3 regions of the Kribbella sp. CA-294648 genome follow, and region 3 is predicted to be linked to each of the others. Evidence: riboswitches for the same ligand, from Rfam matches in the RefSeq annotation. Region 3 holds a riboswitch; each other region holds the start of a gene.
What was found. A riboswitch is a leader RNA that binds a small molecule or an ion and turns the genes downstream of it on or off. The one in region 3 is predicted to bind cobalamin.
Positions count from the first base shown of each region.

Region 1: it holds a riboswitch for cobalamin, as region 3 does, so the genes downstream of both, ACQPYM_RS40930 (CbtB domain-containing protein) here and cobN (cobaltochelatase subunit CobN) in region 3, are expected to answer to the same signal.
Region 2: it holds a riboswitch for cobalamin, as region 3 does, so the genes downstream of both, ACQPYM_RS03260 (ABC transporter substrate-binding protein) here and cobN (cobaltochelatase subunit CobN) in region 3, are expected to answer to the same signal.

Region 1 covers NZ_CP191981.1:8,577,608-8,588,107, forward strand. Annotated here, with positions in the region: gene ACQPYM_RS40905 (HEAT repeat domain-containing protein) at 1-666, opposite strand, end outside; gene ACQPYM_RS40910 (HEAT repeat domain-containing protein) at 660-1,346, opposite strand; gene ACQPYM_RS40915 (VOC family protein) at 1,446-1,823, shown strand; gene ACQPYM_RS40920 (histidine phosphatase family protein) at 1,857-2,510, opposite strand; gene ACQPYM_RS40925 (CbtA family protein) at 2,507-3,274, opposite strand; gene ACQPYM_RS40930 (CbtB domain-containing protein) at 3,280-3,483, opposite strand; cobalamin riboswitch at 3,517-3,646, opposite strand; gene ACQPYM_RS40935 (LysE family translocator) at 3,722-4,360, shown strand; gene ACQPYM_RS40940 (MFS transporter) at 4,430-5,833, opposite strand; gene ACQPYM_RS40945 (DUF1304 domain-containing protein) at 5,902-6,270, opposite strand; gene ACQPYM_RS40950 (phosphotriesterase family protein) at 6,267-7,184, opposite strand; gene ACQPYM_RS40955 (DEAD/DEAH box helicase) at 7,262-9,100, opposite strand; gene ACQPYM_RS40960 (DinB family protein) at 9,290-9,805, shown strand; gene ACQPYM_RS40965 (TetR family transcriptional regulator) at 9,809-10,480, opposite strand; gene ACQPYM_RS40970 (thiol-disulfide oxidoreductase DCC family protein) at 10,452-10,500, opposite strand, start outside.
Region 2 covers NZ_CP191981.1:668,806-679,305, forward strand. Annotated here, with positions in the region: gene ACQPYM_RS03245 (thiamine pyrophosphate-dependent enzyme) at 1-1,509, shown strand, start outside; gene ACQPYM_RS03250 (hypothetical protein) at 1,521-2,486, shown strand; gene ACQPYM_RS03255 (ribbon-helix-helix domain-containing protein) at 2,493-2,810, opposite strand; cobalamin riboswitch at 3,167-3,350, shown strand; gene ACQPYM_RS03260 (ABC transporter substrate-binding protein) at 3,358-4,392, shown strand; gene ACQPYM_RS03265 (FecCD family ABC transporter permease) at 4,389-5,393, shown strand; gene ACQPYM_RS03270 (FecCD family ABC transporter permease) at 5,390-6,376, shown strand; gene ACQPYM_RS03275 (PLP-dependent aminotransferase family protein) at 6,332-7,840, opposite strand; gene ACQPYM_RS03280 (methyltransferase domain-containing protein) at 7,869-8,690, shown strand; gene ACQPYM_RS03285 (hypothetical protein) at 8,690-8,881, shown strand; gene ACQPYM_RS03290 (CHAD domain-containing protein) at 8,905-10,386, shown strand; gene ACQPYM_RS03295 (solute symporter family protein) at 10,448-10,500, opposite strand, start outside.
Region 3 covers NZ_CP191981.1:3,968,536-3,979,035, reverse strand. Annotated here, with positions in the region: gene cobN (cobaltochelatase subunit CobN) at 1-1,200, opposite strand, end outside; cobalamin riboswitch at 1,238-1,369, opposite strand; gene ACQPYM_RS18915 (peptidoglycan-binding domain-containing protein) at 1,455-1,991, opposite strand; gene ACQPYM_RS18910 (hypothetical protein) at 2,085-2,306, opposite strand; gene ACQPYM_RS18905 (DUF222 domain-containing protein) at 2,868-4,349, shown strand; gene ACQPYM_RS18900 (hypothetical protein) at 4,570-4,854, shown strand; gene ACQPYM_RS18895 (EcsC family protein) at 5,179-6,180, opposite strand; gene ACQPYM_RS18890 (VOC family protein) at 6,242-7,051, opposite strand; gene ACQPYM_RS18885 (ArsR/SmtB family transcription factor) at 7,048-7,380, opposite strand; gene ACQPYM_RS18880 (dihydrofolate reductase family protein) at 7,506-8,126, opposite strand; gene ACQPYM_RS18875 (class I SAM-dependent methyltransferase) at 8,252-8,998, shown strand; gene ACQPYM_RS18870 (DUF3500 domain-containing protein) at 9,057-10,013, opposite strand; gene ACQPYM_RS18865 (phosphoglycerate mutase family protein) at 10,004-10,500, opposite strand, start outside.

The DNA.
Region 1 (10,500 bases), 4.2 Mb from region 3:
CGTCGGGTCCGGGTCGCCGAGGGCGTCTGCGAGCGCCGCTGTCGCGCCCGGCGCATCGGCCATTGCGGCGACGGCCAGCACTGCGCGACGTCGTACGGCGACGTCGTCTGAATAGACGCCCGCCACCACACTCGCAACCCCATCACCACCCGCCCGAGCCAAGGCCCACCGGAGCGCGCCTGCCACGTTCGGATCGGATTCCGCGAGGACCGCCGCCGCCAGCAGATCAGTCGGGACCGGTACGTCGTCCGCCGGCGCCAGGACGGCCTGTTGCCGGCGGGCGGCGCTGGGCGAGTTGAGGCTATGGAGCAGCTCGACGATGCGCAGTACGTCTTGCCAGGCGGAAGGCGTCGAGGCATCGACTGCGCGGAGGCGCTCGAGCAACTCCTGCTCCCGCTTCAGCCGGTCCTCGCTCCGGCGGATGAGGTCGGCAACCAACGCGGACGGGGTGAAGGCGGGATCCTCCAGAGCACGGCCGATCTGGCGGAGCGACAGTCCAAGCGTTCGCAGGCTTTCCACGTGGAAGATCCGGCGGATGTCCTCCTCGGAGTACTCGCGATAACCGCCCACAGTCCGGCCGGTCGGGCGCACCAGCCCGAGGGAGTCGTAGTGCCGGAGCATCCGGCTACTCACCCCCGAGCGGCGCGCCACCTCACCGATCAGCACTCAGCTACCTCGACCGGCTCCGGCCCGAGCGCGGCAATCCGCTTCGCCTCGTGAACGGCAGGGTCGAAACCGGCTTCCGGATCGCGGAGAAGGATCTCGGTTGCACGAGCATGCGCCCGCGCTTTCGGATCCTCGCTCGCCAGCGCCTTCCGCAGTACCGGCTCGATCAGATCTCCCAGTACGACGAGCGCTCGGCTGAGGCTGAGTTGCACATTCCGGTCACCACGACCGAGTTGCGTGGCCAGCTCCGCGGCCAACGCTTGCCGCTCACCAGCCGGTACGAGGATGACCGCAGCACGCCACGCACTCCGAGCGACCTCATCATCGGCATCCCGCAGCAACGACGACGTGATCGACGGCCAGACATCCCGATCGCCGATCTTGGACAACGTGTGCAACGCCTGACTCCGCGCCTGAGCCCGCTCCGACCGAAGCTCCGCGACCAGCCTCGGCACCGTGATCTCCGACGGCAGACGGGTCAACGCCCACGTCAGCATGTCCCGCACAAAGAAGTCGGACTCGACCGCACACCGCTCCACCAACGCGTCGACCAGCGCCGGGTCGGGCTCCGTCCCAACCGCCATCACGGCCCGAAGCCGCGCCGACGAGTCGCCGGTCTCCAACGCCTCGATCAACCGCGCATTCCCCTGTGGCGAGTAGATGACAACCACCTCCAACACCCACTCAAGACCTTGTCACAGTGTCAAGGTCAACCCCGGCCAACGCGCTGACGTGAAACCGGGTGGCGGCGCCGCGGGCATCTGCGGCAAGGTCGGGCCATGACCTCTGTTGTGCGGACTGTGACGTTCGATGCCAAGGACCCGTACGAGCTGGCCGGCTTCTGGCTGAAGGTACTGCGCGCCGAGCGACCGGAGGACGACGAGCCGGGTGACCCGTACGCCGCGGTGAACACGCCCGAGGTGAAGTTGCTCTTCGAACAGAACAACGACGAGAAGGCCGTCAAGAACCGCCTCCACCTCGACCTCGTGCCGGACGGCCCGCGCGACGAGGAGGTCGAGTGGCTCCTGACCCTCGGCGCCACCATCTACCAAGACCGCCGCGAACCCGACGGCGCCGGCTGGGTCGTCATGCACGACCCCGAAGGCAACGAATTCTGCGTACTCCGCAGCACAGCCGAACGCGCCGCCACCAGCTGACCCCGGGACAACCTCCCGCGCGCCGCCTCTGACTCAGCCGAAGGTCAGGGACCAGGTTCCGGTGTGGGCTGAGAGTCGGACGATGGACAGTGGGCGGACGTCGACGTGGCGGAGGGACTCGGCGGGTGCGTCGAGGACATAAAGCACGGCCGCTCGCACAACTGCCGGATGCACCACCGCGGCGACCGTACGACGCTCCGTCTGGCCCCGGGAGCCGATCGGCCCCGCGGCATCCGCTTCGCCATCCTGGCCGCGCGAGTCGGCTCGGCCCGCTTCGCCAAAGGAGCCTGCGGACTCCGACGAGTCCGCCTGGGTCAGGTCGCGTAGCCAGTCGGCTACTCGGGTGATGACGTCGTTCTCGGTTTCGCCGCCGGGTGGGGCGGTGTGTGGGCGGTCCAGCCAGGCGGCGACAGCCTCTGGCGAAGCTGCTAGCAACTCCTCCAGTTCTCGGCCGGACCATTCGCCGTACTGGCGGTCTCTCAGCGCCGGCACCACGACAGGTGTCAGCCCGAGCGCCGCGGCAGTGCGCAATGCGGCCGTTTCTGGGCCGGCGTAGACCTCGTCGGCGTCGATCTTGAGTTCGCGGGCGGCGTCGACGCCGGCGGGGTCGGGTTCGGCGTCGCCGCCGAGGACGAGTCCCCGCAGGGCGGGGGTCAGCGCGTGCGCGACCAGCGTCAGCGACGTCAAGCGGCTACCACCTCAGGTTCGACCTTCCCCGTACGACGGTCGGTCGCCGCCGCGTAGCCGAGCCCGAGGAGCAGCCAGAGTGTGGTCTGGGTGCCCAGCGAGGCCAGCCGGAACTTCCAGAGCAGCGTAGCGGGGAACGACCCCGGAACCTCGTTGATCGCGGGCAGAATCAAGTACGCGGCGACGACTGTCACGAGGAACGCGGCGGCACCGGCGCCGATCCGGATCCAGGGAGCCGACCCGAAGCGGGCCGACCAGCGCGACGCGGCGACGCCGGCCCAGACCGCGAGCAGGCCGAGCACGAGCGTCAGCAGATAGGTGACAGTCCGCTGCGTGATCGTCTCGGGGTCCCCGACGGCCGGCGGGTTCGGCGGGTACTTGAGGAACGGCACCAGCACGATCCCGACGTACCCGGCCGCGGCCAGCCCCAGAGCGGCGTACGAGTCGCCGGGTGTGCGCAGGCGTCGGCGCAGCAGGGTGTAGCCGACAGCGAAGATGCCGCCGAGCGCCACGCCGTACAAAGACGTCGCGAGGAACAGCCCGAACCGCTGGCCGTCGCGACTCACGAGAGGTTCTTCGCCCGGGTCGGCCGGGATGGCCTTGCCGTTGGCGTCATGGGTGTGCGCGGCACCGGCCGCCTCTTCGATCGCGATCGCGGAGTCGATGTGCGGTTCGCCCGTCACATACGCGAAGGTTCCGGCCAGCAGGCCGGCGAAGAGACCGACGATCAGGCCGCGCACCAGGAGGGATCCGAAGGTGCGCATGAAGGTCAGTGGCAGGGCACGCCGAGGAGGTGACGGCCGTCGTGCATCAGCTCGTGCAGGTACATCCCGGACTGCGAGATCGCACCCTGGTCGAAAGCCACCAGGTAGGCCAGCGTGAGCGCCAGGCCGGTGGTGAGCAGAGCGGTGGCGAGCAGCCGCGGCGAGACAGCCGGTACGGCGACCGAGCGGGCAGGCGTGGGTACAGACATGAAGACCTCCTAGGGAAGTGCGCGTCCCTTTCGAAAGGCTGCTGGTACCCGAGCGTCCTGACTCACGAGCAAGCTCGCTCACAGTGGCGCGGCCGTACCGGTCTCTCACCGGTTTCCCTCATGGCACCGCAGGTTGTCTCTGGCAAGGTAGCGGCCCCGTTCCACCGGGGTCAACGGACGACGAGCGCCCGATGAGATAAGTCACCCGTACTCCGGTCCGCTGGCCTACGCTGGCTGGATGCCGTCCACCCATCACCTGGTCGCGTTCGCGATCACCGCCCTCGTCATCATCGTCGTCCCCGGTCCGAGCGTGCTGTTCATCGTCGGCCGGGCCCTCGCGGTCGGCCGGCGTGAGGCAGTACTGACCATGCTGGGCAACACCGCCGGTGCCGCGGTGATGCTGCTCGCCGTCGCGTTCGGGCTCGGCGCCCTGATCGCGGCCAGCACGATGGCGCTGACGATCGTGAAACTCGTCGGCGCGGCGTACCTGGTCTATCTCGGGGTGCACGCCTTCCGCAGCCGCAAGTCGCTGGCGGAGGCGATGACGAGCGGGGTGAAGCCGGGCAGCGCTCGTCGGGCCCTGCGGCAGGGCTTCCTGGTCGGTCTGACCAACGCGAAGACGGCGGTGTTCTTCGCGGCCGTGCTGCCACAGTTCGTGGACAAGAACGCCGGCCCGGCGACGCTGCAGATCCTGCTGCTCGGCCTGGTCTTCATGCTGATCGCCCTGTGCTCGGACAGCCTGTGGGCACTGGCCGCCGGCACGGCTCGCCAGTGGTTCGCCCGCTCACCCCGCCGCCTGGAACTGGTCGGCGGCACCGGCGGCCTGATGATCATCGGCCTCGGCGCCAGCATCGCAGTCACCGGCGCCAAGGAGTAGCGGACCGCCCCCACTCACAAAGCCGGCAACTCAAGCTCCGGCCACGCTCAGCCTGGCCGGAGCACCCGGCTATTCGGAGCCTTTGTGAGTGGCAGCGGTCCGGCGACCCGCGACAACTCCGATCAAGGCCAGCAGAGCCGGCAGGCCGAAGGCGATCAGGTAGGCCGTTGTGGGCGCATGCGGCTCGATGACGGCGAAGAGTGAACCGCCGACCGCCAGCACAGTGGCAGTGGCCAGGGCGTCGCTGAGCTGTAGTGCGGAGCTGTTTGTGCCTTGCTCTTCGCGGCTGGAGTACTCCAGCACCAGCACCGACAGCGTCGGGAACACGGTTCCCATTCCGAGCCCGGCAAGGCTCCAGCCGAGGATGCCGACAACGACCGGCACGTGCGGGTTGAGCGTGAGCGCCGCGGTCACGATGCCGAGCACGATCGAGATCATCCCGGCCTGCAGGAACACCGCATGCGAGAACGGCTGCTTCGGGCGGCCCCGGTACCAGGTGGCCGCAGTCCAGGACAGCGCGCTGACCGTCAGCACCAGCCCGGCGTACGACGGCGACAGTCCCCGCTCGCGAGTCAGCATCAACGGCAGGAACACTTCAGCCCCGAATCCCGACGCCGCGACGAACCCACGCAGGGCAACAACCGAAGGCAGTCCCGAGCCCAGCCGGAACGTTCCCACCGGCAACAGCTTCGGCACGAAGCCAACCAGACCGATCAACCCGAGCACCACCAGAATCGGCTGGAGCACCCCGCTCTGCTGACCGCCGTAGCTGAGCAGACCGACCCCGACCGCCGCCGCGACCGCCCACAACGCTCGCCGATCCCACATCGACCGGTCGGCCTGCACGACGGTGCCGGCGTTCATCCGTGCCAGCCCCGGCCGCATGACCAGAACGGCCGGGACAGCGAGCACCGGTACTGCGAGGAACACGATCCGCCAGTGGGCGTGCTCGACGATCAGCCCGGCGACCGCGGGTCCGACCAGCGACGGAACGACCCAGCCGGTCGCGAAGGCAGCGAAGATCCTCGGCCGCAACTCCGGCGGGTAGAGGTGACCGACGACGACGTACAGCGCGACGGTGACCAGACCGCCGCCGAACCCCTGGATGAACCGACCGGCGACCAGCAACTCCATCGTCGGTGCGGATCCGGCAAGGATCAGGCCGACCAGGAACCACGCGGTGCCGTACCAGAGCGGCCGGGCCGGCCCCTTCAGGTCGCTCCAGGTGCCGGAAACAACCATCGCGACGACACTCGACGCGAGCGGACCGCCGAAGGCCAGCGCATACAGCGCCAGCCCGTCGAGCGCCTGCGCGGCGGTCGGCATCGCGGTCGTGACGGCCAGGGACTCGAACGCGATCAGAGTGATCAGCGCGACCATGCCGATCGTCAACGCCCGGTACTTCGGCGAGAGCACGCCGACTCGTTTCGGTGCGAGTACCGGGCCGGTCGGGACTTCAGCGGTGGTGGTCATGCCCGGTAGCTTGCGAGTTGAACCGCACTTGAAGTCAACCTTCCGAGTTCAAGCGCGGTTGAATTCCGTCAGAGGACAGCGGCGAGCACGATCGCGAGGATCGGCGGACCCGCCTGCATCGCGGCCGCCTGCACCATCCGGCGGTTCGACGCGACCAGGACAATTCCGGCGCCGGCCATGCAGGCACACGCGAACAGCGAGATCGCGTGCCCTTTGTCGCCTCCGGCAACTAGTCCGCCGAGCGCGCCGAGGGCAAGGAAGAGGTTGTAGAAGCCCTGGTTGTAGGCCCAGGGCTTCGCGATCATCGCCTCGGCCTCGTTCGGGACCCCGAAGCGCTTGTAGGTGCTCGGCTTCAGGAAGAGCAGGCTCTCCATGGCGAAGACGCCCAGGTGGAAGACACCGGCCAGGACGACGAAGATCTGAGCGATCGTGTTCACTCGCGCACCGTACCGTGCAGGACGAATGCGCGAGCAGGATTGGCCACAAACAGCTGTGTCGCTATCTCGTCGCCGAAGTACCGGACCAGCCGCGGCCGCAGTCCGGTCAGGAGATAGGGGATGCCGGGCCCTTCGCCGGTCGCCGCCCGGGCGCGCGCAGTGGTCGTGTCCCCACCGAGCAGCAGGCGGTCGGCGTACCCGGCGTCGATGAGCGCGGCCAGGCAGTCGAACAACCGCGGGTCGGTGGCGTTGTTCGCCCGCGACGGCCCGTCGAAGGCCAGGAACGATCCCCGCGCGGCGAGGTCGAGGTGGAACCGGTGATCAGGGAAACGGTTCAGATGCCCGAGGATCACGCTCTCCGGCGGAACCCCGGACTCGTCGACCAGCAGATCCAGTACTGCGTCCGCGGCCGTCCCGAGCTCGTGGTGGATCGCGATCGGCGCCCCGGTCGCGTGATGCGCCTCGGCCGCCGCGACCATCACCACCCGGGCATGCTCGTCGAGAACGTGGAAACCACCGGCGACCTTGATCAGCCCCGCGCGCACCCCGGAGTCGCCGATCCCCTCGGTCAGCTCCCGGACAAAGATGTCAGCAAGCTCCGGCCGAACCTCGTCGACCAACTCGGCCGGGTAGTGCTCCGCCCGATGCAGCCCGGTGGCGGCGACCAGGTGAACCCCAGTGTCAGCAGAGATCTTGGCAAGGTCCCCGGCCCGCCGCCCCAGCCCGTACGGCGTCCACTGCACGATCGTCCGGCCGCCGAGCTCGGCAAACGCCTGTACTTCGCGCGTCGCCGCCTCGCTGTCGTCGAGCTCCTGACCCGGCAGCAGAGCGCTACGGAAGAACAGGTGATCGTGGGAATCCGTGACACCCAACTGATCGGCCGCAAGATCGCCCAGCACAGTCCTGACCTTCATCACGCCTCCACTCGCACAGAAAAGGACCCGGTCAGACAATGCCTGACCGGGCCCTTCCCAAACCAACTGTTATCGCGTCAGCGGGCGCGGCGTGCGCCGCCGGCGCGGGTGCCGGCCGAGAAGGCTGCGGCGCCTGCCGGGCGACTGCTCGCGCCAGGAGTCGTGGTGCTGTACGTCTTGGGAGCAGACGCGCCACCGCGACCCTGCGACCGGGTCTTGGTCGCCTGGCCGCCGCCAGCGCCACGGCCGCCGCCCTGGCCACCGGAGCCTGCGCCCCGGCCGCCACCGCTTGCACCGCGGCCGCTACCGGAGCTGGCGTTGCCGCCGGTCCCGGCGCCACGGCCGCCCGCGGAGCGAGCACCGCGACCAGAGCCCTGGCCGGATCCAGCACCGGTACCAGTGCCAGCGCCACGGCGTGCACCGCGGCCGCGACCTCCGCCACCGCCAGTACGGCGTACCGAGTCGTCGTCGGCGACGACCTTGATGGTCGGCGTCACGAAGGTCCGCTCACCCGGGGCGAGCTTGGCCAGCAGCGGGTCGCCGACGCGGAGCTTGGTCACCGTCGCGGCGATGCCGGCCTTGCGGGTCAGGTCCCGGACGTCGCGGACCTGGTCGTCGGTCATCAGCGTGACGACGGTGCCCTCGGCGCCGGCGCGCGCAGTACGGCCGGACCTGTGCAGGTAGGCCTTGTGCTCGATCGGCGGGTCGGCGTGGATCACCAGCGTGACGTCGTCGACGTGGATACCCCGCGCGGCGATGTCGGTGGCGACCAGCGTCTTGGCCGAACCGTCGGAGAAGGCTTCCAGGTTTCGCGTGCGGGCACCCTGGGACAGGTTGCCGTGCAGCTCGACGGCCGGGACGCCCTGCGCGATGAGCTTCTTGGTGAGCGACTTCGCGCCGTACTTCGTCCGGGTGAAGACGAGCGTGCGGCCGGGAGCCGCGGTCAGGTCGACGAGCACGGGCAACCGGCTGTCGGCCTGGACGTGCAGCACGTGGTGGGTCATCTTCGCGACCGGCGACTGGGCCGAGTCGACGCTGTGGGTGACCGGCGACTTCATGAACCGGCGGACCAGGACGTCGACACCGGCGTCCAGGGTGGCCGAGAACAGCAGCCGCTGGGCGTTCGCCGGAGTCGCCTCGAGGATCCGCCGGACGGCGGGCAGGAAGCCGAGGTCGGCCATGTGGTCGGCCTCGTCCAGGACGGTGATCTCGACCTGGTCGAGCTTCGCGTGCCCGGTCTTGACGTGGTCCTCGAGCCGGCCCGGGCAGGCGATCACGATGTCGACACCACGCCGCAGCGCGGTGATCTGCGGACCGGCGCCGACGCCACCGAAGATGGTCATCGTGCGCAGGTCGAGCGCGTCGGTCAGCGGCGTGATCGAGGCCTGGATCTGGGTCGCCAGCTCACGGGTCGGCGCCAGGATCAGGGCGCGCGGGTGGTTCGGCCGGCGCTTGCTGGTGCTGGTGGTGAGCCGGGCGAGGACCGGCAGCACGAAGGCGTAGGTCTTGCCGGAACCGGTCCGGCCGCGGCCGAGCACGTCCTTGCCTGCCAGCGAGTCCGGCAGCGTGGCCGCCTGGATCGGGAAAGGCTTGAGGATGCCGGCCGTGGCCAGCGCCTTGACCAGGCCGGCCGGAACGCCGAGCTGCTCGAAGGTCACGTTCTCGTCGATCACCGCGGGAGCGACCTCGGCGTACGTCTCGGTCTTGCTCGCGGTCTGTTTGCGCTCAGCCGGGTTGCCCTCGGAGTTGCGCTGGGCGAGCGGTTGGGCACCGTCGGTACCGGGATTGTTGCCGTTGGCACCGGTACGGCGACGGCGGCGCGGGCGGGCCGCGGCCTCACCCGGGACGCGCGCGGGTCGTTCGGTGGAGCTGGGGGTAGAAGTGGACGTGGTCGTGCTGGGGCGGCGTGCCGCCATGAAGTACTCCAAAGATCGGGGGGTCGTCCTGCCCGGCGCAGCCTCTGGGCCGCGGCGCGTGGTGGTCGACTGCTAGCGCAGCGTATGCACTGAATCGGCCCGAGGCAGAACTGGGCGGGCCGTCACCATCAGTGTACGGCACGCCAGGACCACTGGCAGAGAGTTACCTGATCTGGGTATCTTCTGCCGGTGACAGCTGAGGAATTCCGGGTCAGCCCGCCGACCGTAGCCAGTGAGCGCGAACTCCTCCAGGGGTTCCTCGACTTCCACCGCGGGACCCTGCTGTGGAAAACCTCCGGCCTGACCGGCGAGCAGCTCACCGAGACGAAGATCGAGCCGTCCACGATGACCCTGCTCGGCCTGGTCCGGCACGCGACCGAGGTCGAGCGGTACTGGTTCCAGATCTGCCTGGACGGTCGCCCCTTCGACCTGCTGAAGACCTGGAGCCAGGAGTACCCCGACGGCGACTTCGACCTGGTCGACCCGGCCCACGCCGAGGAGGACCTGGCCGACTTCCGCGCCACCACCAAACTCTCCGACGAGATCGCGGCCGGCTACTCCCTCGACCACGTCTTCGTCCGCCCGAAGATCGGCACCGAACACTCGGTCCGCTCCCTCTACCTGCACATGATCCAGGAATACGCCCGCCACAACGGCCACGCCGACCTCTTCCGCCAACGCTTCGACGGCCTCACAGGCGAATAGTGCTCAAGAGGCTTTGATTGAGCGGATGACGCCGACCAGGTCGTTGACCACGCCGCGTACGCCGGGGATTCGGGTCAGGCGTAGGAGGCGGTCTATCAGGGGGACGGTGCTGGTGATCAGGAGGTGGGTGCGGCGGAGGTTTTCGCTGTCGTCGTGGACCCAGAAGAGGACGATGCCCATCTGGAGTAGCCAGAGGAGTTCGGGCAGCTCGGCTCGTAGGTCTGGGGGGAGTTTGATGTCCGAGCCCTCCACCACCTGGCGGAAGATCTCGATACTCGCCTCGCGGGCCGGGCGGGACTGCTCGCTGAACGGTGACAGCGGGCTCTTCGGTTCCGCCGCCGTCTTGAAGAAGGTGCCGGCGAACTCGTGGTACGGCTCCGACACCTCCAGCCAACTGCGCAGTACGCCGGTGAGCCGCTTGGTGAACGACTTCTCGTCCGCCAGGATCTCCGCGACCGCTTCGCGATGCAGCTCCTGCAGGTGGTCGTAGTACGCCTGCATCAGGTGCTCTTTGGAGCTGTAGTAGTAGTACGCGTTGCCGACCGACACGCCTGCCTCGGCGGCGATGGCTCGCATGGTCGTCTTGCCGTAGCCCTGCTCGCGGAACAACCGCAGAGCCGTCGACAGGATCAGCTCGCGAGTCTGCTCACCCTTGGCGGTCGCACTGTCCGTCACATCCGTCAGCGTAGTCACCT
Region 2 (10,500 bases), 3.3 Mb from region 3:
GTCGGCCCGGGAGCCATCCACCTGCTCAACGGCCTGTACGACGCTGCCAAGTCGCGGGTGCCCGTACTTGCGATCTGCGGCCAGGTGCCGCGCGAGGAGATCGGCAGCGACTACTTCCAGGAGGTCAACAACGATGTGCTGTTCTCGGATGTCGCCGTGTTCAGCGCAACTGTGTCGACTCCCGAGCAGGCGCCCGGCCTGATCGAGCAGGCGGTCAACACGGCTCTGGCCGAGCGTGGGGTCGCAGTACTGTCGATTCCCGGCGACGTGGGCGGCCTCGATGTACCGAAGGACACGCCTGTACCGCGGTTCCTCGAGCCTGCCTCGAACACTGTGCCGGATGCAGCGGAGCTCCAGAAGGTCGCGGCTGTGCTCAACGCTGCTGACAAGGTGACGCTGCTGGTCGGCATCGGGGCGCGGGAGGCGCTGGCGGAGGTGCAGCAGCTTGCTAGCACGCTGGCAGCGCCCGCTGTGCTCACGCTGAAGGCCAAGGAGCGCTTCGAGGAGTACCTGCCGCAGGAGGTCGGCCAGTCCGGGCTGATCGGCAACCATGCGACCAAGGTGGCCTTCGACGGCTGCGACGTGCTGTTCCTGGTCGGGACTGACTTCCCGTACCGCGACTTCCTGCCGACCGGGAAGACCGTCGTACAGCTGGATCTGCGGGGCGACCACATCGGTAGGCGGGTCACGGCCGACCACGGGCTGGTCGGCCACGCGCAGCCGACCCTGGCGCAGTTGCTGCCACTCCTGGAGCAGAAGACCGACACGGGTCACCTGGACAAGGCCAGAGCGTCGTACGCCGCCTGGCGGAAGCGGCAGCAGCAGTTCACCGACCCTGCCTTCGACCGCAAGCCCAAGGGGCTGCTGCGGCGCAAGGTGGACAACCCGGATGCCCGGATCCGGCCCGAGCTGCTGGCGGCCGCGGTTGACCGGCACGCGGCCGACGATGCGTTGTTCACCACCGATACCGGGATGTCGACGGTCTGGCTGTCGCGGTTCGTGCGGATGCGCGGCGACCGGCGGCTGGTTGGCTCGTACAACCTGGGCTCGATGGCCAACGCGATGCCGCAGGCGCTCGGGATGTCGGCGCTGGACCGCAACCGGCAGGTGGTCGCCTTCTGCGGTGACGGCGGGCTATCGATGCTGCTGGGGGATCTGATCACCGCGGTGTCCTACGAGCTGCCGGTCAAGCTGGTGGTCTTCAACAACGGCCGGCTCGGCATGGTGAAGCTGGAGATGGAGCAGGTCGGATTGCCGGAGTACGGGACCGAGCTGGCCAACCCGAACTTCGCCGAGGTCGCCAAGGCGATCGGGCTGACCGGCTTCCGGGTGGAGCAGCCCGGTGAGGTGGAGGGTGCGGTGGAGCAGGCACTCAAGACGCCTGGGCCGGTGCTGATCGACGTACTGACCAATGCCGACGAGATCTCGGTTCCCCCGGCGCCGACCGTGCAGCAGACCTGGGGCTTCGCGATCGCCAAGACGAAGGAGTTCGTCGAGAGCCGCGAGTAGGCTCTGTGATCATGCGTACTCGTTCGGTGGTGGCTCTGCTCGGCAGTACTGCGTTGTTGGCCGGTTGTGGCGGTCCTGGTGGGGAGACCGCGCCCAGTGTGCCGCCACTCGTTTCCATCAGCACCACACCGACACAGACACCTACACCGAGCGAGACGCCGAGTACGCCGCCCACCTCCAAGGTGGCTGACACCCTGTGCGTGCGGATGGACCAGACGCTGGTGCAGACGACTCTGGGCGTCCCCGTGGTGCAGATCCAGCCGAAGCCGGCTCCGGCGGAGTTCGGCTTCCCGACGTACGACGTGTGCCAGCTGGGGCTCAGCACGAGCCCAACCGGTCCCGTACTGCGCGTTGGCACGTCTGTCATGCCGGCGACCCCTGCGGACCTTGCCGCGGCCCGCAAGGCGTACGACGCCACCAAGGGCGAGCCGGCCAAACCGGTGACGGTAGGGCAGGGTGGGTTCGGGACCAGTCGTTTCGTGGTGTTCCTGCTCGACGGGAAGCTGCGCAAGGTCAGCGGGCCGGTTGCGACGCTGGCGAAGTACGCAGTACTGGCCAAAGAGGTGGCGCAGCAGGCGGACGGGCTGCCGGAGCCGGGGCCGCTCATCACCCGGCCGGAGTGCGAACGCGCCACGCCGGCTGCCGCGAAGGTAATGGGCACGGAGGCGGCCATCCGGCGCGACGGCCAGACCGACCTGGGCGACATCGTCTGCGGCTGGATCACCAAGACCCGCGTCCTCTACTCCACTGCCCGCCGAGTCGCCGACGCGGAAGCCGTCATCGCCCCCACCCGCAAGGCCGCCACCTCCCTCTCGATCCCCCTGGGCGACGAGGGCTACGTAGACACCGCCACCGGCCGCACCCTCATCCGCATCGGCACCAGCAAAATCGTCGAACTCGTCCCCCTCCCCGCCGGCACCGCCGACAAGGACGACATGGTCAAGTTCGCCCTCGCCACCTCCTCGCTCTACCGCTGAATTCCTTCAGCTGGCGTCTTTGTGCGCCGCCAGATACTCGCTGAGGGCTTCCCGCAGGACATCGCTGGCGTTGCGGTGATGGTTCCTGGCGAACGCGTCGAGGTCTGCGTTGAGAGCGCGAGGGAGCCGAACCTGACGGATCGGCGACTTCTCTCCGGGGGCAGCATCGGGGTCGATCGACGGCCGGCCGCCCTGTGAGCGCTCGACCAGCTCCCGGCCGAACGCGGCTGCCTCCTGACCACACAGGCCCTTCTCCGCATCCCGCGCCAGGGTCATGTCGTGCTCAGCCCACTCGGCCACCGCGTCGTAATCCTTCTCGCTCATCTCTCCTCCTCCATCCGCTCAAGATGCTTGCGCCGAGCAACCATCACGTCAAAGACGTGCAGATCACGTGGTGGATTGATCTCAACCATGACCTCCAGCAACTCTCCGCCCAGTTGCCGGGGCGGCCTGATGAACAATGTCGGCCGGATGTTGGCCGGCGGCGGGGTTCATCGAACTCTCGCTGGACGAAGTAGGCGTTCATTATGGCGTGCAGGGCGTCCTCGCGGTCGATGCCGTGTTTGTCCGCACTGGGTGCCCACGTGATTGCCACCGCTGTAATGTACTACAAAACTCAGCTTGTGTCATACAGAACCGGTCTAGGGTTCCGCCCGTTCTGCGACTGGGTTGCAGGTGGGTTAGGTTGGCGGGGTCGTGGTGTTCGGGAAGCCGGTGTGATGCCGGCGCGGCCCTCGCCACTGTGATCGGGATGTTCGTGGGTTGTTCCAGGGTGGAGACCACTGGTCAGCGATGACTGGGAAGGTCAGGCCCGCGAGCGCAGTACCCGTCAGCCAGGAGACCGGCCACGACGTGTCACACCGTCCACGAGGTGCTGGAGGCGCGCGTGAAAACGCTGGCTGCTGCTGTTGTCGTACTGTCCCTGGTCACCGGCTGCGGGGGTGCCGCGAAAGCCGGCCCCAAGGCCGGCCCGAGTACCACCGTGAAGAACTGCGGGATCGACGTCACCGTCGACGGCCCGCCCAAGCGGGTGTTCGCGGCGTACCAGCCGGCCATCGAGCTGGCGCACGCGCTGGGGATCTCGGACCAGCTGGTCGGTACGGCGTACCTGGATGCGACCGTGCTGCCGCAGTACGCCGCGACGCAGACGGACCGCAAGTACTACAAGAACCTGCCAAGTCGCGAGGAACTGCTCAGCCAGGAGCCGGACTTCGTGCTCTCCGGATTCAACGACGTCTTCAGCAGCGCGGGCAGTGACTCGAGCTTCGGCAGCCGGAAGAGCCTTTCCGATCTCGGCGTGCGGACGTGGATCTTCAGCCCGCTCTGCCCGACTGCGGACGGCAAGGGCGACGAGGCGATCGACCCGTCGACCGTCTCGATGGACAATGTGTACGCCGACCTGCGCGACCTCGGCCGGCTCTTCAACGTCTCCGACCGGGCCGAGACCGTGATCGCCGACCAGCAGAAGCGGATCGCTGCCGTCGAGGCGAAGGTCGCCAAAGCCCCGAAGCCGACCGTCGCGATCCTGCGTCCCGGGCTGGAGGGCGGTGGCGTGACCGTGTCGGGCGGTCCGGACTTCGGAACCGTGCTGATCCGGCAGGCCGGCGGGGTGAACGCCTTCGCCGACCTGACCTCGAAGCGGAACGTGAAGATCAGCGTCGAAGAGTTCATCAAGCGAGACCCCGACTACATCCTGATCAGCGGCTGCTGCGACGCCACCCTGACCGAGGCGCAGGTCCAGCCGGATGTCCAGAAGATCCTGGCCAATCCGGCGTATGCCAATCTCAAGGCGGTCCGGAACAAGCGCGTCGTACCGTGGCTGTTCGCCCATCACTCGGCGGGTGTCCGCGGCGCCAACTCCACCGAACTGATCGCGAAACTGATCCACCCCGACCTGGTCAAGTGACCCGGTCCTGGGGTGGCCGGGCCGCCGGTCTGCTGGCGGCCTGTGGGTTGCTGCTGGCCGTCGTGCTGCTTTCGCTTGTCGCAGGCAACCAATGGTTCGGACCGCACGACGTCTACGTCGCGGCGGCGGATTTCACCGGATCGGACACGGACCGGGTGATCCGCTACCTACGCTTTCCCCGTACTGCGGCAGGCCTGCTGGCCGGCGCGGCACTCGGCCTGGCCGGCGCCGTGATGCAGGGGATCACCAGGAATCCGCTGGCTGATCCCGGCATCCTCGGCGTCAACGCGGGCGCCGCGCTGGCAGTGGTGGCAGCGATCGGTCTGCTGGGCGTCCAGTCGCTGACCGGCTATGTCTGGTTCGCGATGGGTGGCGCGCTGATCGCGACAGTCGTCGTCTACCTCGTCGGCTCGGCCGGCCGAGCCGGTGCGACCCCGGTGAAGCTCGCTCTTGCGGGAGCCGCGGTGACGGCCCTGCTCGGGTCGATGACCTCGGCCATCACCTTGCTGGATCTGTCCACCCTGAACGAGTTCCGCTTCTGGGTCGTCGGCTCGTTGACCATGGCAACCAGTGCGATCATCGCCCAGGCGTTCCCGTTCATTGCTCTCGGCATCTTCTTGGCGTTGACCCTCGGACGTTCGCTCAACCAGCTGGCACTCGGCGACGACCTCGCCGTCACGCTGGGAGCCAGGATCGGTCTGGTCCGCCTCACAGCCGCGCTGGCCGTCGTACTGCTCGCCGGTACTGCGACCGCGATGGCCGGCCCCATCGCCTTCGTCGGACTCGCGGTTCCGCATGTGGCAAGGGCTCTGGTCGGTCCGGACTATCGCTGGATCCTTCCGTGGTCGCTTGTTCTAGCGCCAACCGTCCTGCTGCTGGCCGACATCGCGGGCCGTCTGGTCGCTCGGCCTGACGAACTGCAGGTCGGCATCATCACCGCGCTGATCGGCGCCCCACTGTTCATCGCGCTCGTCCGCCGCCGCAAGCTGGCCGAACTGTGAAGAGCGTCGTGGTCTCCGCAATCGCCTGGGTTGCCACCGCCGTGATCGCCGCCGTCTCGCTCACCCTCGGCGACTACGACCTCCCGCTCGCGAAGGTGCTCGACACCCTGGCCGGCAACGGTTCGCTGATCATGACCGACGTGGTGGTGAACAACCGGCTGCCGCGAGTCCTCGTCGCGATGGGGGTCGGTACGGCGTTCGCGATCTCGGGTGCCATCTTCCAGCGGCTGGCCCGCAACCCGCTGGTCAGCCCGGATCTGGTCGGCATCAACGCAGGCGCGGCGCTGGCCGCAGTACTGATGATCACGGTCTTCGGTACTGCGACCAGTTGGCTCCCCGCCGGTGCGCTGGCCGGATCATTGCTCACAGCAACGTCTATCTACCTGTTGGCCTACAAACAAGGCGTCACCGGCTATCGGCTGGTCCTGGTCGGGATCGGCATTACCGCGATCGTCGGCTCGATCACCGCGTACCTGCTCACGCTGGCCGACATCTACACGGCCAAGAGCGCGTCCATGTGGCTCGCGGGCAGCCTTGCCGGGCGTTCCTGGTCGCACGCGACGCTGATCAGCATCACTTTGCTCGTGCTCGTCCCCGCCGCGATGGCCGGATCGCGGCAACTGCGCCTGCTCGAGCTCGGCGACGACCTAGCCAGAGCCCTGGGCGGCAAGGTCGAACTGTCGCGGGGGATTCTGATCGCGATCGCAGTCGGTCTGGCCGGCCTCGCCACCGCCGCGGCGGGACCGATCGGTTTCGTGGCTCTCGTCGCGCCTCAACTAGCCCGCCGTCTGCTGGCCGGAGGCGTCGCCGGCCTGCTACCTGCAGGCGCGATCGGCGCCCTCCTGGTCGTCGCCTCCGACCTGCTCGCCCGCGAACTCTTCGCCCCCACCGCACTCCCGGTCGGAGTCGTCACTGCGTTCCTCGGCGCCCCCTACCTGCTACTTCTCCTCGCCCGCGCCAACCGCATCGACCGAGCAGGCTGACAGTGCTTCGCCGATTGTGGCGACAGCCTCGGTGATCTCCGTCGGGGTCCGCGCGGCGTACCCGAGGACGAGACCTGGGGGCCGGGGGTGCTGGCAGTGCCAGGACAGCGGCTGGGTCTTCACGGCCCGGTCGAGTGCGGCGGAGGCCAGCGCGAGATCGGTCAGGTCCGGGTCGTCGAAGGTGATGGTGAGGTGCAGGCCGGCGGCCGCGCCGTGAACGGTTGCTGTCGGCAAGTGCCGACCGATGGCCTCGATCATCGCGTCGCGGCGGATCCGGTGCCGGCGGCGGACGTAGCGGAGCTGACGTTCCAGCTCGCCCGACTCCATCAGATGGGCGATGACGAGTTGCGGCAGGGCCGCGTTGCCGAGGTCCGCCTGCCGTTTCGCGCCGACCAGCGCCTGCCGGTACTGCGGTGGTGGCAGCATCCACCCGATCCGCAACGCCGGGGCGAGCAACTTCGAGACGCTGCCCATATAGATCACGTGCTCCGCGAGCATCGCCCGCAATGCGGGAACCGGCGGCCGGTCGTACCGGTGCTCGGCGTCGTAGTCGTCCTCGAGGATCAACCCCCCATCAGTTGCCCACTGCATCAATTCCCGGCGCCGCTCCCCATCCAGTACTACGCCCGTCGGGAACTGATGCGCGGGCGTCACCATCACGGCGGGAGCGCCGCTGTCGCGCAGTACGTCGACCCGCAAGCCGTCCGCGTCGACCGGGATCGGCGGTGTCCGCATTCCCCACAGATGCAGGTGCTGCCGCGATCCGAGCGAGCCGGGGTCCTCGACCGCCAGCTCGGTGATGCCTTCCCGGCCCAGCACCTGGGCGACCAGCCCGATCGCCTGCGAGACGCCGGCGACGATGATCAGGTCGGCCGGGTCGGCCTTGATCCCGCGATTGCGCGCGAGCCAGTTCGCGACGGCCAGCCGCAGGGCCGGAGTACCGGCTGGGTCTCCGTAGCCGAAGGCTGATGCCGAGAGCTCGGCCAGTACTGCGCGCTCCGCCTTCAGCCAGGCGGCCCGGGGAAACGCGGCGAGGTCGGGGATGCCGGGAGTCAGGTCGATCCGCGCCTCGACGGCTCGCATCGCATCGAAGATCTCCAGCCCGGGATCGTCCAGCGCGGGGCGGCTGGCGCGTGCATGGCCGGACGCGGCGGAGGAGGTGCCGATGGGCGCGGCCACCACGACGGTCCCCGCGCGGCCCCGGCCGCTGACGTGCCCGTCCTCGGTGAGGCGCTGGTAGGCCTCGGTCACCACGCCCCGGGAGACCTGCAGCTCGGCCGCGAGCTGACGGGTCGCCGGCAACCTGCTCCCGACCGCGAGCCGCCCGTCGGCGATCGCGTCCCGAAACCGCCCAGCCAGCCAATCGGCCAGCCCTCCAGTCGGCGCCTCCTCCGGCCGAAGCTGCAGAAAGTCCGCCCCCGCCGCTTTGGACCTACCAATCTCACCCTGATTGGACCTGTTCACCAGACCATTGTGACGCGAACTTAGAGCTATGGGAACCGACTACGTCCACGGCTACACCACCCACGAGACCCGCAGGCTGACCGACCAGGCGGAGACGCTCGCCGGTCTCCTGCACGCCGGTACGACGTACCCGCCCGGCGCACGGGTGCTCGAAGTCGGCTGCGGAGTCGGCGCTCAAACCGTGCAGCTCGTCACCGCCAACCCAGGAATCCGGCTCGTCTCCGTCGACCTGTCCGAGGACTCCCTGGCCCAGGCGAAGGCCCGGGTCGCTGCAGCCGCGCCGTACGCCGAGGTCGAGTGGCACCACGGCGACCTGCGCGACCTTCCGTTCGAGGACGGCTCGTTCGACCACCTCTTCGTCTGCTTCGTGCTCGAACACCTCGCCGATCCGGAGGGAGTACTGCGGCAACTGCGCCGCCTCGTGCGCCCCGGTGGCGACATCACGGTGATCGAGGGCGACCACGACTCGGCGTTCCACCACCCGCGCAGTACGGCCGCGCAGTCCTTGATCGACTGCCTGACCGACCTCCAGGCCGAGGCTGGAGGCGACGCCCTGATTGGACGCCGAGTGCAACCACTGCTCCAGGCCGCCGGCTACCACGACGTACGAACGCGACCGTGCACCGTGTACGCCGACGAGACCCTGCCGCACCTGGTCGACGGATTCATCCGGAAGACCTTCATCGCGATGGTCGAGTCCGTTCGGGAGCGCGCGCTGGCCGCCGGGTTGCGGACCCCCGACGAGTGGCGCCGTGGCATCCGGGACCTCGAACGCGCGGCTGAGCCGGGAGGCACCTTTCACTACACGTTTTTCAAGGCCGTCGCGCTGATTCCGGAAGGAGCGGGGTGATGGGTTTGCTGGTGCTCGGGCTGATCGTGGTGCTGCTCGTCGTGGGGCTGGAAGGGAATCGGCGGCGGCAGCCATACCCGCGGGAGACGCGGGCAGGGCTGACCGGCGTACCGGACCGTGACCTGGAGCGGGTGCGGGCGGAGTTGCTCGCCGCCGTGAATCTTGAGGTTGAACCGGTTATGCGGGATTGATCTCGGCTGGTAAACAAGGGGGTATGCCGCCGACTGAGCAACTCGAGATCGAGACCAAGTACGACGTCGACGAGCACGCGATCTTCCCCGCGTTGCACGAGCTGCCGGGGGTCGACCGCGTTGCGCAACCTGTCGAGCTGAGTCTCGAGGCCGTGTACTTCGACACTGCCGCGCTCGACCTGGCCGCGGCCAAGGTGACGCTGCGCCGCCGGACCGGCGGTGAGGACGACGGCTGGCATGTGAAGCTGCCGGTGTCGTCGGGTGAGCGGCTGGAGATCCAGCACCCGCTCGGCCGGTCCGTGAGCAAGGTGCCGCTGCAGGTCGTGCGGTCGGTCCGGGTGCATGCCCGGGACAACCAACTCGTCCCGGTGGTGACGCTGAAAACCCGGCGAATCGTGCACCGCCTGCTGGACGCCGACGGCGAGGTACTGGCCGAGGTCAGCGACGACCACGTGACCTCGACGGTCGACGGCGCGGAGGAGTCCTGGCGGGAGTGGGAGATCGAGCTCGTCAACGGCTCGCTGGACCTGCTCGAAGCCGCCGAGCCCGTACTGCGGGCCGCGGGCGCCAAGCCGGCCACTGGGCCGAGCAAGCTGGCGCGGGCGCTCGGCGACCGCGTCCCGGCGCGCGAGAAGTGGGAGCTGCCCAAGAAGCCGAGCACGGCCGACCTGTTCCGCGCCTATGCCCTTGAGCAGGTGCAGGCGATTCACCAGCGCGACCCCGAGGTCCGTCGCGACGTGCACGACGCTGTGCACAAGATGCGGGTGGCGACCCGGCGGCTGCGGTCGGCGCTGGCGACGTACCGGCCGGTCGTCGATCGGGAGGCCGGCGACCAGCTCCGTGCCGAGCTGAAGTGGCTCGCGGGCGAGCTGGGTGGCGCGCGCGACGCGGAGGTGCAGCGCGAGCACTTCAAGACGGCGGTCGAGGCGCAACCCGTCGAGCTGGTGATGGGCAAGGTCGCCGATTTCATCGACACGCATCTGCGCGCGGTCTACAAGTCCGGCCGGGTGCAGGCGCTGGCAGCGCTGGAGAGCGAGCGGTACTTCCGGCTGCTGGATGCACTGGACGAGCTGATCGCCAACCCGCCGCTGGCCGGCGAGACGCGCAAGGCCGCCAAGCAGATGCCCGAGCTGCTGGATCACGACTGGAAGCGGATGAGCAAGGCCGTCCGGCGGATGGAAGCCGCCGAGGACGCCGCCACCCAGGATCACGAGCTGCACGAGGTCCGCAAGGCCTCGAAACGACTCCGGTACGCCGCTGAGTCGGCCGTTGCCGTTCTTGGTGACGAGGCGACCGGGCTGGTGTCGCGGGCCAAGGAGGTCCAGGAGGTGCTGGGCGACCACCAGGACAGCGTGGTGGCGCGTGACCTGCTCCGCGAGCTCGCCGTACAGGTGTATCTCGACGGCGGTAACGCCTTCACCTTCGGGCGGCTGCACGCTGCGGAGGAGCAGCGGGGTGAGGCTTCCCGGATCGCGTTCCTGGAGTTGTGGCCGACCCTGAAGTGATTGGTGCTGTCAGGCAGGCCCGCGGGACATCAGCAGGGCCTGCCTGACAGGTTTGGGTGGGTTAGTGCTGGACCGCCTTCTCGGCGCCGGCGCCGGTCAGCGAGCGAACCTCCA
Region 3 (10,500 bases):
GAGCCGGTGGATCAGGCCGTCAGCGCCGTCCGCGCCCTGCAGGTCGTCGAGGTTGAGGTCCGGGCCGAGGTCGTAGCCGGCGTCCTTGAGCTGGCCGAGCAGGACGACGGCCGAGGCCGGGGTGTCCAGGCCGACTGCGTTGCCGATGCGCGCGTGCTTGGTCGGGTACGACGAGAGGACGAGTGCGAGCTTCTTGTCCTTGGGCTCGACGTGCCGGAGCTTCGCCTGGCCGACCGCGATACCGGCGAGCCGGGCGCAACGCTCCTCGTCGGGCGCGTAGCTGGCGATGCCCTCGGCGTCGTACGCCTTGAACGAGAACGGGATCGTGATCAGCCGTCCGTCGAACTCCGGGATCGCGACCTGCGTGGCGGCGTCGAGCGGGCTGATCGCGGCGTCGCTCTCGAGCCACTGCTCACGGGTCGAGGTCAGCGCGAGCCCTTGGATCAAGGGGATGTCGAGTGCGGCGAGCGCGCCCGCGTCCCAGGAGTCGTCGCCACCGGCTGTCGCGTTGGAAGCGACCGTGCCGCCTGCTGCGAGGAGGGTGGTGACCAGGACGTCGCATTCGCGGAGGTGTTGGAACAGCTCCGCGTTGTCCTCGTGGGTGGGGTCGAGGCCGCGCAGCGTTCCGCAGTACACGGGGAGAGGTTGCGCGCCGGCCTCCTCGATCGCGTCGGCCAGGGCGTCCACGAAGGCGGTGTTGCCGGAGATCTCGTGCGCGCGGTAGTAAACGATGCCGACCACTGGGCGGGTGTCTTTGGTGTATTTGCGGCCGGCGCGGATCCCGTAGGTCGGGAGCGTCTTGGGCGGGTCGAAGGCGTCGCCGGTGAGCAGGAGGGTGTCTTTGAGGAAGCCGGCCAGGTTGCCGAGGTTCTCGGAGCCGCCCTCGCGGAGGTAGCCGAGCGCTTCGGTGACAGCGCCCGCCGGGACGGTGGAGAGCGACATGAGCTCGGCGTCCGGGGCCGCCTCGCCGCTGAGCACGACGGTGGGGATACCCGAGGCGATGACCGCGTCGAGCCCTTCCTCCCAGGCGCGGCGACCACCGAGCAGGCGGACCACTACGACCTCGACGCCGTCGAGGAGAGTGGGGAGCTCCGCCAGGTCGACGCGGGCAGGGTTGGCGACCTTCCAGCCTGCCTGCGCCTGCGAGGCGGCCAGCAGATCGGTATCGGCAGTGGAGAGCAGCAAAAGGTTCGCGGGCACGCGCGGCCGGTCCTTCCTCGGGGTGTCCACGCCCCAGGTGGCAGGTACGACAGCAGCAGTTCCTGACTCCCACGCAAGCGCGGTCACAGTGGCGGGACCGTCCCGGACTCACACCGGGTTCCTGCTCAAGCCGTCGATGACGTGGGTGACTCTAGCCGACCCACCCGCCGGCTACTCCGCCACGGTCGCCCCACACGAAAAGCGTGTGTGCCCCCGGGACTGGGCGCACACGCCGCGGACGGGTGCCTAGATCATTACGCCCACGTGACCGGCACCTTCAGGTACATGCACCAGTTCCCACTGCCGTTGTTGGCGCGGGCCTTCATCTTGCTGCGGGTCGCCGGGCCGTACGATCCGTCGGCGGTCACACCTATGTACGACTGCACGGTCTCCAACGCCGCCTCGGTGGCGGAACCGAACTGCCCGTCCACAGCGAGCGCCGTGCTGAACTTCTTGACGCCGCCACTCAAGGGGCGTGGCCCGTAGCACTCGTTGAGAGTCAACTGGAGCTGTCGGACCCCATCGCCGCTCGTACCCCGGTAGAGATGGCAGTCCAGGCTCCTGTGGGTTGCCGACCTCCAGGTCGGCACGACGTTCGCGCCGTTGCTGACGTTCTTGACTCGTCCATAGGTGCCGCAGACGACGCCCGCCTGGGCGGGACCTGCGGCCACGAGGGATCCGGCCGCGCCAACGGCCGAGACCATGCAGATCATCAGGATCTTCCGTGGAGCTTTCTTCAACCGGAGCAGACCGCCGAAGATCGCTGTGAGCTTGGTGCTGAACGTTCGCATCGACATGATCCTCTGTGAGAGACAGGCAACACCGCGAACCTATGCACACCCACTTTCCACTCGATTTCTGTTCGCTTTCCACTGAGGATTGAGTCAGCCCCGCGATCGCCCTGGTGCCGGCCCGACGATCGCGTCCTCCGCACGACCGGCGAGCCCGGTGCTGGATCGAGCGAGCTTGGTGCCGGATGCGGTGAGCTTGGTGCTGGATGCGGTGAGCTTGGTGCCGGATGCGGTGAGCCCGGCGAGGAGATCGACCATCGCGATGGGCCATCCGATGAGCCGGCCAACTTGGAGCTGACGTGCCAGCCGTGTCACCGGCGCAAGTCGGCGACGAAGGTCGTGCGGGTCAGCAGCGCCTCGGTCTGGCGGATGCAATGGCGCTGCGGGATCTCTGGGAACAGGCGGCCCTCGCGCTGCGCCCGGCGGCGACCCGGCGACCCCGGCGACCCCGGCGACTGGAGCCTGACCTGGTGGGCCTGACGCGGGTTCGCCGCCGTCGACGGGTGACAATCCGCCCGATACGTTGATCGTCCGGTTGGCGGCGGCGTACGGGATCCAGGGTTGCTCAAGTTCCCCTAGATGGCGTCGGCGCGGCTGCGGGACGAGCCGCTGAACTGGTCGATCCGGCTCCTCGGGTGGGCACGCAGGACGGTGCTGACCGCGGACGACTACCTCTCCGCGTACGTCTTGGAGTGGACGCTGCACCACCTAGGTATAGCGACGGAGAATGCTTGCCATAAGCAACATTAGCCGGTTACCCACAGACGGAGGCCTCCTTGTGCACAACTTGGCCAGTTCCTGCCAACTCCGATTCTCCTTATAAACAAGGCGGCATGAGCACAGAAACTGTCGGAGGCATTGTCTAGAGTTTGCTGCATGGAGACCACGCAGCTACTCCCACCGTCGAGGCTCGGTGACAGCGACCTGCTGTCCACCCTCGACGCGGTCGAGGCTGCCCTCTCCACTCTGACCACGTACCGCCTGCAGTTGGTCGCCGACTTCGACCAGCGCGGCCTCGCGAGCGAACACGGCGCCCGCGACACCATCGAGTTCTTGTCGCTGCGTCACCACCGCAACCGCCGCGAGATCAAGCAAGACCTCACGACCGCCGAGGCGCTCCGCAGCTACACCGCCGTCACCGCCGCCCTGCCCGACCCGGCAGCACCCGCCGACCCGACACCCACCACCCCCGACGCCCCGGCCCCGGCCCTGGTGTTGAACCCGGGCCAGGCCGCAGCCATCGTCACCACCTTGGAGAAGGCCCCGGCGTCGGTGCCGGACGAGTTGTTGCGGGTGGCCGAGGAGCAGATGATCGAAGCCGCTCAGCTGCTCACGCCGGACGGGCTGCTGGGTTTCGGCCGCGAGGTGCTGGCCCGGTTGGACACCGACGGCCCCGAACCCGCCGAACACGACGCCGCCGCCCGTGAGTCGCTCACGCTGCGCCGGGCCGACGGCGGCGTGAAGTTCAGCGGCTACCTGGCCGGGGAGAACGCGGAGGAGTTTCGTACCCAGATCAATCGGTTGTCCAAGCCTCACCGCACCGTCGACGGTGAGCTGGACCCGCGTCCGCACGACAAGCGCCAGGCCGACGCGTTGACCTTGATTCTGGACCTGGCCGCGGCCAACACACCCCGCACCGACAACGACCCCGGCACCGCGAATTCACCCGGCGTGCCGCACATCACCATCACCATCGACTTCGACGACCTCCGTACCGCCACCGCCCACGCCGTCGGCGAGCTCGTCTATGGCGACAACCTCTCCGCCTCCGCCATACGCCGCCTCGCCTGCGACGCCGCCATCCTGCCCATCGTCCTCGGCTCGGACTCCCAGCCCTTGGACGTCGGCACCGAACAACGCTTCGTCACCCGCCCGATCCGGCGCGCGCTGATGAGGCGGGACAAGGGCTGCGTGGTCTGCAAGGCCCCGCCGTGGCAGTGCCACGCCCACCACCTGATCCACTGGATCGACGGCGGCCCGACCTCGATCGCCAATCTGGTGCTGCTGTGCGCCGGCCACCACCGCGCCGTGCACTCCGGCCAATGGGCCATCACCATCACCGGCGGCGTCGTCCACGTCACCCGCCCCACCTGGACCAGCCCCGGCATCACCAGCGCCGCGGATCTCGCCAACCTGACCGACCTGTCCCACTACTACCCGCCGACCTCTCGCCAGCCGGTCAGCGTCAACCCGCAGCACGAACACCCCAACCGGCTCCCCACCACCAGCCTCACCCCGAAGACCGGCTCACGCCCCAAGGTGCAGGCCGGTACCGGAGACCTGTCCTGGCTCACCCCAGAAGCCACCGCACTCCTCGACCCCTGGGGCGACAGCGGCACGCCATCCGCCGGTCCGTAGTACCACCCGCGCCTGCGGCGCCTCGGGAGCCGCTGGCGGTACCACCCGCGCCTCGCAAAACCTGTCGGCGCAAACGCACCACCCAAGCGCCCGTCGACCACAGACCGGGCGCCAAGAGCCGCGCCCGGACGCGGCGCCGTCGACGCAGTGACGTGACAGGTGACCGATGGGCAGTGGGCAGGGACGGTGATGGGTAGGCGGTGAAGGTGGTGGGTGGGCAGTGGGCGGTCAACGGGAGCGGTCGGCGGTGCCGGGTGGCGGTGACGGTGACGGGTGGGCGGTGACAGTGACCGGTGGCGGCGGCGGTGATGGGCGGGCGGTCACAGTGACCGGTGGCGGCGGCGGTGATGGGCGGGCGGTCACAGTGACCGGTGGCGGCGGCGGTGATGGGCGGGCGGTCACAGTGACCGGCGGCGGCGGCGGTGATGGGCGGGCGGTCACAGTGACCGGTGGCGGCGGCGGTGATGGGCGGGCGGTCACAGTGACCGGCGGCGGTGGGCGGTGATGGGTGGGCGGTGACAGCGACCGGTGGCGGTGGCTGTGCATCTGGCATGGAGGGCGTGTCACGGGAGGCGTGTTCGGATCTGTTGGCTGGAAGTGCCTTGTGCGGTTTCCGGGCGAGTACGGGATCTGTTCCGTCGACCAGAGCTCAGTGTCGATGGCAGAGTCGGGTGAATCGTCGGTGCCTGAGCTCTTACCTTTGACACCGGTCAGCTCACTCCTGAGGAATGGCCGGGCTCCGGGTTGTAACGCTGATTGATCTGGCTCTTGTCATCGGCGGCTGGCTGGTGGGCTCGTCGCAGGTCGGGTTTCTGAAGTCCGCCGTGAGCTAGTCGACGTCCTCGGCTTCCGGGGTGCTGGAGGACGGTTGGAGACTCGGTGGCATCGGCAGGGCGTACTTGGCGGAGAGGAAGCTCGTCTGCGCGAAGTAGGTCGCTTGCTTCGCCACGTCGCCGAGAACGTAGGCGTTGGTTCCCGCGCCGGCGACCATCGAGATGAGCGGGATCGCCTTGGTGACCTTCTCCACGGGGACACGCTGACCACGGGCGAACTGTTGCATCAGCTTTTCGACGGCCGCCATGAGCTTCTGATCGTCCCGAAGCTTCTGGCTCCACTTTGTGCGGCCGAGACCCGCGTTGAAGGCCGATGACGCCTCGTACATGGTGACGGCCTTTGTGCTCTGTTCCTTGTACGCGCGCAGCACCATCCGGTCGACGAACTGACGCTGATCCGGGTCCATGGCGTCGAACCCGTAGGCATACGCCACCCGAGTGGCGATCGCCGTGCTGAGAACCTGCATGACCACCACGTCGAGGGTGATCGCGGCGACCCCTCCGGCCACCGGTACGAGCGCCAACGCACCCAGGGCACCGCCCTCGGCTGCGCCAATGGTTCGCCAGCGGAGGGCCATCCGGCGTGTCATGTCGTCGAGATGCTTCAGGTCGAGCGTTTGCAGGTCCGCCAAAGTCGACACGTCATGCCCTTTGGACCTGTGGTGCGCCAGCACGGTCTCGGGGTCCATGAGTTCGGCCGTCCACTCGGTGGCGAGTTCCAGCAAATGGACGGCGCCCTTCGCGACTGGAACAAGCGCACCATCGAGAGCCAGCTCGGCGGTGTCCTTGACGCGTTGCGGTGTGATGTCGGTCAGCATTCGCCCGGCCTTCGTTGCCGCCCCGCGCGCCGAACTCCCGGCAGCACTCAACGCGGAGCGAGCCTTGGGCGGGAGCAGAGAGCTGGGCTGCGATTTCTTCAACCAGTGTTCCTGCAGTTCCTCCCACCGTTTGCGCTCGTACTCCAACATCTCCGGCGGCAGTCCGTCGAGTTGGCTCACGGCGACGAGACTAGTGCCGATTCCCGACTTCCGGCCGCCCTGCGCGGAATCACCACATTTGCTAGTTGGTGGGGGCAGATTGGAGGAAGGTCCAGTGGTGGCCTTCTGGGTCGGTGGCGGTGTAGGAGCGGTAGCCGTGGTGGGTGATTTCCTTGGTGATGGTTGCGCCGTTCGTCGTACTGCGGGTGTAGTGCGCGTCAAGGTCGTCGACGTAGACCCAGACGGCGTGGTCGATCGGACGAGGGCCGGCGGGGCGCTCCTTCTGTTCGAAGAGCAGGACCATCGAGGTACCGACGCGGAGTTCGTTCCAGGCGGGGTGGTTGGTGTCGGCGGGGATTTGCGACGAGGAGTCCAGGCCGAAGGCTGTTTGTAGCCAAGTGGCCGCGGCGGTGGGGTCTTCGTAGTACAGGGCGATGCCTAGGCGGTCGATCTCGCGGGGTTTCTGCACGCCTGAGGCGCGGTCGGCGAACCAGGGGATGACGCTCTCCCAGAAGTAGAACGCGTTCTTGCCGCCCGGTACCAGGGACTGCTCGACGCTCACCCGGGTGCCACCGTCGAACGGTTCGAAGCGGATCTCCGTCGCGGTGTCGTCCACCGAACTGCGGTAGGCGAGCAGCGCGCCTGGTTCCCACTGGGTGATCCGGCCGAGCTCGAGTACGTCCTCGTCGACGCCTTCGCCGCCGTGCCGGTAGATCTCGAGGATCCGGCCGCCGACGCCGGGCTCGATCGCCATTCCGATCGCGCGGGCGGCGTCGAAGAAGTTGATCGGGCCGCGGACCCACCACAGGTCGATCTCGGCGGTGAAGACGCGGAACGCCGTCGCCGGATCGGTGGCCACCTCGACGGATGCTGACGCGGATTGCTTCGTCACGATGTCTCCTCCCGCTCGATGTGCTTCTTGAAGGCGCCCAACTGCTCCTGCCAATGCGCCTGAACCTGATCAAGCCACGCCTGTACTGCGACCACCGGCTCCTGCCGCAGCCGGAAGATCCGCACTCGGGCATCGTCCGGAACCCGCTCGTCGGTGATCAGGTCGGCGGACAGCAGGATCCGCAGATGCCGGCTCATCGCCGGTGCCGACGTCCCGGTCGCCGCGGCCAGCCGGCCGGCCCGCTGTGGTCCCTCCCCCAGCAGCCGGACAACCTGCCGCCGCGTCGGATCAGCCAGTACTTCGAAGAAGCGATCCACGTCGTCTGCCATGCGACAATAGTTACACTACGCGTTAACTATTAACAACACCTCAACCTAAAGTCCGACGTTGGAAGACAGCCGGGCGTCAGGCGAGGACGAAGTACCGGAGCCAGAGGTACGGCGCGGCGTACGAGTCAGCGGCGGACTAGTTGGACGTGGGTGGCGGCGGGCGAGCTGGTCTGTTCGGCGACGCGGTACTTCGTGAGAGCGTCCTCGAGGTTGTCGAAGAGGCGGATGCCGGCGCCGGCGAGGATCGGGACGATGACTACGTGCAGTTCGTCGATGAGGCCGGCGCGGAGGTACTCCTGGATCGTGGTCGCACCGCCGGCGATGACGACATCCTGACCAGCGGCCGCGGCGAAGGCGCGCTCGAGGACCTTCTCGGCGGGCTCGTCGGTGAAGTGGAAGGTCGTGCCGCCCTCCATCGGGATCGACGGGCGCAGGTGGTGGGTGCGGACGAAGGTGTCGTGGTGGTACGGCGGGTTGGGTCCCCACCAGCCCGTCCACGACTCGTCCTCCCACGGGCCGCGGTGCGGGCTGAACATGTTGCGGCCCATGATTGTGGCGCCGACGTTCTGGTCCCATCGCTTGAGCTGAGCGCTGTCGAGTCCGGTCGCGCCCTCCTCCATCGCCGCGAACATCCAGTCGTGCAGCCCCTCCATCCCGTCCCCGAACGGCGCGTCCAGCCGCTGGTTGAGGCCGGTCGCGAACCCGTCGACCGTGATCGAGAAGTTGTGGACCCGTACCTTCGCCATGGCTTGTCTCCCAAAGAGTTTGTTTGCCTTCACCCCCACGTCGGAACCACCCGAGCGACTTTGACATCGCCCAGCGACGATTTATCCGGTGGACAGTGCCCGGCGGGTTCAGCAGGCTTCACATCATGACAAGCAGCGAGGTTTGGGACGAGGACACGGCGATCCGGTACGACGCGTCGTCGGCCGAGATGTTCGGACCGGAGGTACTCGACCCGACTGTCGACTTCCTGGCAGACCTGGCGGGGTCAGGTGCCGCACTCGAGTTCGCGGTCGGTACCGGCCGCGTCGCCATCCCACTCGCGACCCGCGGCGTGGCCGTCACGGGGATCGAACTGTCCGAACCGATGGCGGCACAACTGAGGCAGAAGGTCGACGAGACAACGCTGCCCGTGGTGATGGGCGACATGGCAACGACTCGAGTGCCTGGCGAGTTCGACTTGGTCTACTTGGTTTTCAACACCATCTCGAACCTGCGCACCCAGGCCGAGCAGGTCGAATGCTTCCGCAACGCGGCCCGCCACCTCAAGCCGGGCGGCCGCTTCGTCATCGAACTCTGGGTGCCCGCCATCCGCCGGATGCCACCGGGCCAGTCCGTAGTACCGATGAGCATGGGTGAGAACGGGCATCTGGTCTTCGACACCTACAACCTGGCCACGCAGGCGTGCACCTCACACCACTACTTCCACGAGGCAGACGGCACAACGCGCTACGGCTCCGGAAACTTCAGATACATCTGGCCGGCCGAGTGCGACCTGATGGCCCAACTGGCCGGCCTGGAGTTCGAGGCCCGGTACGCCGACTGGCACCGCGCACCTTTCACCTCGGACAGCGACAGCCACATCTCGGTCTGGCGAAAACCGGCAACGAGCTGACCAGCAGTGCCGCGGCGGCGATTGCGCCGACCAGCACAGCGGAGGCAGCGCGGGGGTTTTAGTGGGCCGCGTAGTGGGCTGCCAGCAGGTCGAGGCCCCAGTCGTTGCGGAGGTCTCGCCAGACTGAGTGGATGTGGTTGGCGTCGTCTTGGGTGTTGTCGTACTCCGCCAGAAACGTCGGGCCGGCGATCGAGTAGTAGTGTCCGCCGCCCGGCTCCGTCGCGCCGGCCCACGCGAAGGTCAGGCGCTCGATCCCGTGCTCGGTGATGTCCTGCCACGTCTGCAGGCCGATCGGGCCGGCGGCTCGGCCGATGTACTGGCCGATCAGCAGGCTGAAGAGCTGTCGCTGCTCGGGGTTCAGTTCGCCGTACGGGAGGCCTCGCAGCAGCACCTTCGGGTCCGCGATCGGGTCGAAGCGAGTGAGGATGTCGTCCGGTGCTTTCTCGGAGACGATGGCGAGCTCGCGCTGCCCGGCCTCCAGCGAGTTCAGGAACTCGAAGCCCAGGTCCTGCTCAGCAGCCAGCGTCCGCAGTCCTTTGTGCGGCCCGGACAGCACCATCGCCGGCTCCGCGCCGAAGAACTGCGGTGTGAAGCCGACCGCACCGGCCACAAACGTGACATGCAAGGCGACGTGATGCCCGTTGATCCGCCACGCCCACGGGTCGAAGCCGGACGGATCGCCAAGGATCCGGAGGAAGTAGCGCTGCTCGGAACCGAGATCGACCGTTGAGCCCGGCTCGGACTGAGGCAGCGATCGCCGGATCGCCTCGGTGAACATCACCGCCCGCGCGTCCGCCAGACCGCGCTCGCTCAACGCGATCTCGAGCAACCGCAGGGCAAGCCGGCGCTGTTCGAGGGACAACTCCCCCAGCGTCACGCCAGGGCGGTCGCCGGGCAGGTAGGTCCAGGTCTGGTGGTCAGGCGTGTCGACGGGCGCCGTGATCTTGGCGCGCAGCTCCGGGCTGAGCGCGGCCAGCAACTCAACAGCTGCATCGCGGGATTGTTCTACAACCATGCCGATCGCTCCCGTTCCGTGGGTTCGTGGACCGTCCACTGCTCGAACGGACGGTCCAGCTTGTAGCGGTAGTCGGGCTGCCGCAGCAGGACCCGGGTCTCGGCGTTGCCCGGATTGCGCAGCGTCTCAAAGAACCTAACCGACCAGTGGAACCACCGCATGCAGAAAAGCCGCATGGTCAGCCCGTGCGACACCAGCAGCACGTTCCGCGGCGAGTCAGGCGTCTCGAAGTCGCGATGCATCGTCTCGAGGAAGCTGGACACCCGGTCGTAGACGTCGGAGCCCGACTCGCCGTGCGTGAACCGGTAGAAGAAATGCCCGTACGAGTTCCGCAGCGCCTCCTGCCGGACGATGTCCTCGGTGTCCTGGAAGTTCGCCCAGTCCTGCTCGCGCAGCCGCGGCTCCTCCCGAGCGAGCCCGATCAGGTCGTCCAGCCCGAGTGAGTCGAGTGTCTGCAAGGCCCGCAGGTACGGCGAGACGTAGACGC